Regions from separate parts of the Marinomonas sp. CT5 genome, predicted to be linked through region 2. Evidence: predicted binding sites of a transcription regulator. Region 2 holds the regulator's gene; the other holds the start of a gene.
What was found. The regulator PhoB, encoded in region 2, activates phosphate uptake and scavenging genes when phosphate is short. The targets are predictions, from matches to a motif close to TGTCATANNNNTGTCANA.

Region 1: olsF (bifunctional ornithine lipid synthase OlsF) is a predicted target of PhoB. The motif match lies at 1,993-2,010, and genes of this name have one in related genera.

Annotation. Positions count from the first base shown of each region.
Region 1 is NZ_CP025572.1:4,179,686-4,183,115, reverse strand. It holds gene C0J08_RS19905 (hypothetical protein) at 39-197, shown strand; gene olsF (bifunctional ornithine lipid synthase OlsF) at 205-1,935, opposite strand; gene C0J08_RS19895 (histone deacetylase-like amidohydrolase) at 2,185-3,309, opposite strand; gene C0J08_RS19890 (Na+/H+ antiporter NhaC family protein) at 3,321-3,430, opposite strand, start outside.
Region 2 is NZ_CP025572.1:4,613,231-4,616,660, forward strand. It holds gene C0J08_RS21915 (chorismate--pyruvate lyase family protein) at 1-545, shown strand, start outside; gene ubiA (4-hydroxybenzoate octaprenyltransferase) at 542-1,396, shown strand; gene phoB (phosphate regulon transcriptional regulator PhoB) at 1,482-2,177, shown strand; gene phoR (phosphate regulon sensor histidine kinase PhoR) at 2,174-3,430, shown strand, end outside.

The DNA.
Region 1 (3,430 bases), 430 kb from region 2:
ATACTGAAGTTACACCAACAAAAATAACGAGGTGTTTTATGGATCTTCAAATGGTCGTTCTTATTGTATTAAGTGTGTTGCTGGTCATTAAGATTGTTTATCTGGTTGTCTTTAAACGCTCCGAACAGCGAGAGGACGACCACTACCCCCATAAACATCATAAGCATCACTATCATGGGCATCATCATGATTCCTGATAATTGACTAGGCGTGAGAGCCATCATTGTGGCCTCGGTAACGTTTATTTTTCGCTTCTTTGACTGTATTTAGGTCTACTAGGACCAAACCGTCCACACAGTAACCAAAGTCGGCATCGACACCAAAGTCTAAGAAGCGAACCCCTCCCTTCTCACACAACTCACTGTATTGCTTAAATAAAGTTGGCACACTGGCGCCAAAGTGACTGAGTTGTTCTTTTAGTATTTTAAAATCTTCTTCGTAATCATTGCCGCTGAACATAGCTGAAATAATGTCAGAATGTTCCGCGTTAACCTGATAAGGGGTGAAAGAGCGAGCTAAATGTTCGTTGTCAGCAAAATAGAGTTTGTAAAATGAAACAATGAAATCCTTTGCGGCTTGTGGGTAGTTATTACTGAGACTCACTGGGCCGAACATATAACGTATGTCAGGATGTCTGTCTAAGTAAGCACCAATGCCATACCACAAATAATCCAAGCTACGTTTGCCCCAGTATTTAGGCTGGATAAAACTACGGCCCAACTCAATCCCTTGTTCGAAGTAAGGCTCCATATCACAAGAGTATTGGAACAATTCTGAGCTGTAGATACGGTTTGGCGTCTCAGATTTCATATAACGAGCGACTTCGCCAATGCGATAAGCGCCGACAATTTCAAGTTCTTCTTCGTCCCATAGAATCAGGTGACGATAGTACTGATCGAACTTATCCAAATCAGAGCGTTCCCCTGTGCCTTCCCCCACTTTTCGGAAGGCCACTTCCCGTAAACGTCCAATCTCTTTCATAGTGACTGACATGGGATCGTAATCAAACAGATAAATCTGTTTGTTATCCTTGGTGCTGCCAAGGTGCTCAGCGATTTTAAGCTCTTGTTTGATCATCTGTCTGTTTTGTGGATGCTCAACGGTCTTTTCGGTTTTGAGCAGCGGTTTTTTTCCCTTTGCAATTCGGTACAAGTGGCGTTTCACCAGTTTGTTTTTTTCTTTATCACTTAAAGGCAGTTGAGCCAGTTCTTGAATGGGAATGGCTTGGCCTACTTGCATTGGGATTTTACGATTGCGCTGGCGGAACATCTCGTTTGCTAGCTGTATGGTAGACAGTGGGCGATACAAAATCGAGCTAGTGTAAAACAACATGGAGTTACGTCCGCCAATATGAACCGGCAGTAACGGGCTGTTGGTTTTTTGCGCCAGTTTCAAATAGTTTTGATTCCACTTTTGATCTTTGATGCCGCTGGGTGACATACGCGACACTTCACCAGCCGGGAAAATAATCACGGCTTCTTCGTTGTGCAAGCAGCTCATAATGGCTTTTAATTGCTGACGAGCTGTTTTGCCACCAAGGTTATCGACTGGAAGAACCAGCTGTTTTAAACCATCAAACCCCATTAACAAATCATTCGCGACGATTTTTACATCAGGTCGAATCTCACCAATCAAGCGCAGTAATGCTAAGCCATCTAAAGCGCCAAGAGGGTGATTGGCGATGATCATCACACGTCCACTGGCAGGAATGTTTCGTCGATCAACTTGACTGACTTGATAGCTAAAGTTGAAGTGATCCAGCACACGATCAATAAATTCGAAGCCGACACAGCCGTCGTTTTTTTCCAGGAATTGGTTTACTTCACTTTCGTGGAATAAGCGTTTTAACACGCTTAACGTCGGGCGAGTGATAAGAGGGCTTTTGTCGAAAAACTGAGGTGATTTATTGGCAATCATTTGCTCGACTTGAATCACAGTGGTGCTCCGCTCTAATAAGGTTTGGTTATCTTATTAATCAGAGTAGAACGTCAATATGACAGCGTCGTGACGTTTATGTGGCGAAAATATGACCAGTTAATGAGTTGTTTTGTAATTGTTGTTGAAGGGGAGTAGATCTTGAAGCTCGAACAAATATTATTGTTTCAATTAATTAAGCCGGCAAGATTATGGAACCTTACCGGCTTAGTTTGTCAGAGAAAAACTAATTAGTATTTTCTGACCTTGTTAGATATCTTGTAAATAAGGTGTCAGTTCGCTAAGCAAAGTTTGTTGATGTGGCATTAATTCTTGCTGTCCCCATGCTCGAATCTCTTCGCCAACATAGTCTTTTACCGAGCTTGTTTGGCCACTCATTGCTTCTATCAAAGCAAGCGCACAAATGGGAACATAGGTTTCAGAATAACCTCCTTCATGCACCACGACTACCTTGTCTTCGCACAATTTAGCTGCTACTTCCATTATTTTCAGCATCATCTCTCGATAAGCTTCACTGTCTAAAATCATTGGACCAAGAGGGTCTAATGCTGCCGCATCATAACCACAAGCGACCACTATTAGATCTGGCTGGAAACGTTCTAGGGCTGGTATAACCAATTGATCAAGCGTCGCCATGTATGCGCCAATACCGCTGCCAGCAGGGAGCGGGATATTTAAGTTATAACCATGACCTTTACCCGCTCCTCGTTCCGTGTGCGCACCAGAGTCCAAAGGAAAATTATTATCATGGTGAATGGAAATGGTCAGAACTTCATCATTCTCGTAAAAGGCATCTTGCGTCCCATTACCATGGTGCACGTCCCAGTCAATAACCGCTACCTTGGAGACTAAGGATTGGGTTCTAGCAGACTCAATCGCAATCGCAATATTGCCTAGCAAACAAAAGCCACAGCCGCCATCCCGTTTAGCGTGATGGCCCGGAGGGCGAGTTAGTACGTAAGCATTTTTGAGCTCGCCCTTCATAACTTGCTCTACGGCTGATTTTGCAAGCCCTGCTGAAAGCTTAGCAATATCATAGGCGCCCTTTGAATAGGGAGCTCCGTCGCTGATATTACTGGGGGAAGCCGCATCTCCGGGGCCTTGTTCGCTGTCATGAGCCAAGCGTTTGATATACTCGGCACTATGGACATTCAGTATGTCTGCCTCAGTTGCAGGCTCAGCACTTCGACATTCAAGTGTTTTTATAACCCCACTAACTTCTAATAGGTTTCTTATACGTCGTTTTGTCTCAGGGTTTTCAAAAGAAGTAAAAGGTTGAAAATAAAGCCCCATGGCGTCGAACATGCCGCGATTACCTGGGTCATGCCACATACAAAGCTCATCATAAAAGAAACCTGTTTTACGGTTAAACATCTTGAGTGCTCCTAAGCTAAGACAAGAAATAGAATGGTTGAGAAAAAGGCTGCGATTAGTGCATACGGCAATTGGGTAATAGCGTGTTGGAAGGGTTCGCAACCCGCGCCTTTTGCCGTAA
Region 2 (3,430 bases):
CCTCTGCCGCACAACAATTTGACTATCGATGGTCACCAATACATCAAATTAGCAAGGTCAAAGTGCCTCCAAATTTATGGCCTTGGTTGGTTACCCAAGACTCTTTGACAGCCAAACTACAAAGCCTTGGTAAATTAACAGTAGAAGTTCTGGAAGATACATGGGGAACGCCTACAGCGAGAGAAAGAAAACGCCTAAAGTTGCGCTCAAGAGAGGCAGCACGAATTCGAACCGTCTTACTCAAAGTGAATAATAAAGCTGTTATTTACGCTCGATCTATCATCCCGGCCAAATCTTTAAAGGGACATTGGCGTCAAGTGAAACACCTAAGAGACAAATCATTGGGTGGCTATTTATTCCAACATCGGGCGCTGGTTCGAAGTGACATTGAGGTCACTTTGCTACCAAAAGGCATGTTTCCAAACCAGCAAAATCCAGTATGGGCAAGACGCTCTATTTTTCACCAATTTGGGGCTGGAATATTGGTCAATGAAGCTTTCTTTGATGAGATAAACCAACTTAAATCACCGTTTGGATTGTTATGAACAAACTTAAAGACTACGCAGAATTAACCCGATTCAACCGCCCTATCGGCTCATTTTTACTAATGTGGCCAACACTATGGGCGCTTTGGCTTGCTGCTGATGGTATGCCTAAGTGGAATTTAGTAGTCATCTTTATCCTAGGGGTCTTTAGCATGCGCTCCGCAGGATGCGTCATCAATGATTATGCCGACCGTAAGGTCGATGGCTTTGTAGAACGTACTAAAAATCGTCCTTTGCCATCTGGCCGAGTATCAGAAAAAGAAGCCTTGGTGTTATTTGGTGGTTTGGTATTACTTAGCTTCATCTTAGTACTGTTGACAGATATGCGTACTATCTTGCTGTCCGTCGTTGGTTTAGGGTTAGCTGCACTGTACCCATTTATGAAGCGTTATACCCACCTACCTCAACTTTTCTTAGGGTTGGCCTTTTCATGGGCCATTCCCATGGCTTACAGCGCACAAGGTGGAGATTTGGCGAATCCAGAATTATGGATGTTGTTCGTTGCAAATTGCTTTTGGACCATCGCTTACGACACCTACTATGCGATGACTGATCGACCTGACGACTTAAAAGTCGGTATCAAATCCACCGCTATTTTATTTGGCCAATACGATTTATTGGTCATTGTTTGCCTTCAGGGACTAACGTTATCTTTACTCACTTGGATCGGCCTACTAGCAGAATTACACTGGCCCTATTTTATCTCCCTCATCATCGCGGCAGGACTATTTTATCTGCAGTTTAATAAAGCCAAAGGTCGTGAACGCTTGCCCTGTTTCCATGCTTTCTTAGATAACAATCGCATCGGCTACTGTGTGTTTATCGGGCTCGTAACAAGCTATTTTATGTAATATATGGCAAAGTTGTGACAATGTAACTGAATTGTCACATAAGGTCGCTTTAATAAAAGCCGTTCCTGAGATGAGGATAAATCCTGTGACCGGTAAAAAAGTATTAATTATTGATGATGAGTCTTCCATACGCGAAATGATCGCCATTGCATTAGAAATGGCTGGCTATGAGTATTTGGAAGCAGAAAATATTCAGCAAGGCCATGAAATCATTGTGGATCACCGTCCAGACTTGATTCTTGTCGACTGGATGATGCCTGGCGGCAGTGGCATTGAATTAACTCGTCGACTAAAAAAAGACACCACAACGGCTGAAATCCCAGTGATTATGCTGACCGCAAAAAGTGAAGAAGACAATAAAATACAAGGCTTAGAAGTCGGTGCGGACGATTATATAACCAAGCCGTTTTCACCTCGCGAGCTAGTCGCCAGACTCAAAGCGGTGCTGCGCAGAGCAACCCCTCAAGGTGTTGACGAGCCCATTGAAGTGGAAGGGTTAGTGCTTGACCCAATTAGCCAACGTGTCACCATAGGCACTCGCCCTTTAGACATGGGGCCAACTGAATACCGCCTATTAAAATTCCTAATGACTCATCAAGAACGAGCTTATTCTAGAGCACAGCTTTTAGATCAAGTTTGGGGTGGAAACGTCTATGTTGAAGAGCGTACAGTAGACGTTCATATCCGCCGTTTACGTAAAGCCATCGGTAACTCCCATGATTTCTTGATACAAACGGTTCGAGGAACTGGCTACCGCTTCTCAGCAAAAAGGTCTGTATGAAAACAGTTTGGCGAAACACCATCATCACTTGGCTCGCAGGTCTTGCCGCCTGTGTTGTCATTGGCTTGATTATTGGTCAGTTATTAGGTGTTATCCTGTTATACGTTTTAGGAACTTTGTATTGGCAACTTTATCAGCTGTATCAGTTCCATAATTGGCTTCGCCACTCAGGTAAAGCGGCGCCACCGGAAACCAGTGGTATTTGGGGAGAAGTATTTGATGCTGTATACCGTTTGCAGAAGAAGCAACGCAAATCAAAACGCCGTATGCGCCAAGCATTAACGCGAATAGAAAGTTCTACCACCGCCTTAAAAGAAGGCGTCATTATGGCGGATAATCAAGGTAACCTCGAATGGTGGAACAACTCTGCGGCTCACTTTCTTGGACTCATGCGTCCCGTTGATCGCGGTCAAATAATTACGAATATTGTTCGAAACCCTGACTTCTTTCGCTACTTCAGCCAAAAACGTTTTGGCGAACCTTTGGTTATCAAATCACCAGCAAAAGAAGGCGTATACTTGGAAATACAAACCACGTTATACGATAAAAATGATCACTTAATCTTTGTCCGCGACGTGACTCGTTTACACCTTCTCGAACAAATGCGTAAAGACTTTGTCGCTAATGCTTCTCATGAATTAAAAACACCATTGACGGTGATCAAAGGCTACCTAGAAACCCTAGATATGTTCAAAGACAGTCTGCCGAAAAGCATGCAAAAAGGCATCATCAATATGTCTGAGCAGTCCGAGCGGATGGAACAACTCATCGAAGATCTTTTACTTTTGTCACGCTTAGAGAGTAATGACAAACGTGAAGAAAACCAATGGCATAATGTTGCGGATCTTATTCAAGCTATTACCAATACAACCGCACCGATTTTGACGGAAAAACACCAGCTTTCCATCATTATTCCCAACGAATCCCGCTTGTACGGCTCTTATAAAGAACTCTACAGTGCCTTCTCAAATCTTATTGTTAATGCCATCAAATACTCACCTGACGGCGGAGAAATCACCCTCAAATGGGAATCAAGTGAGTTTAATGGCGTTTTTTCAGTGAAAGACAACGGACTTGGTATCGACCCAAGATACATTCCTCGACTCACAGAACGCTTTTTCAGAGTGGATAAGGGGAGAGGCTCTAAAACCGGTGGCACAGGTCTTGGGTTAGCAATCGTGAAACACGTATTACTGCACCATGACGCCAAACTACAGATACGCAGTCAACCAGGCTTTGGCAGTACTTTCTCT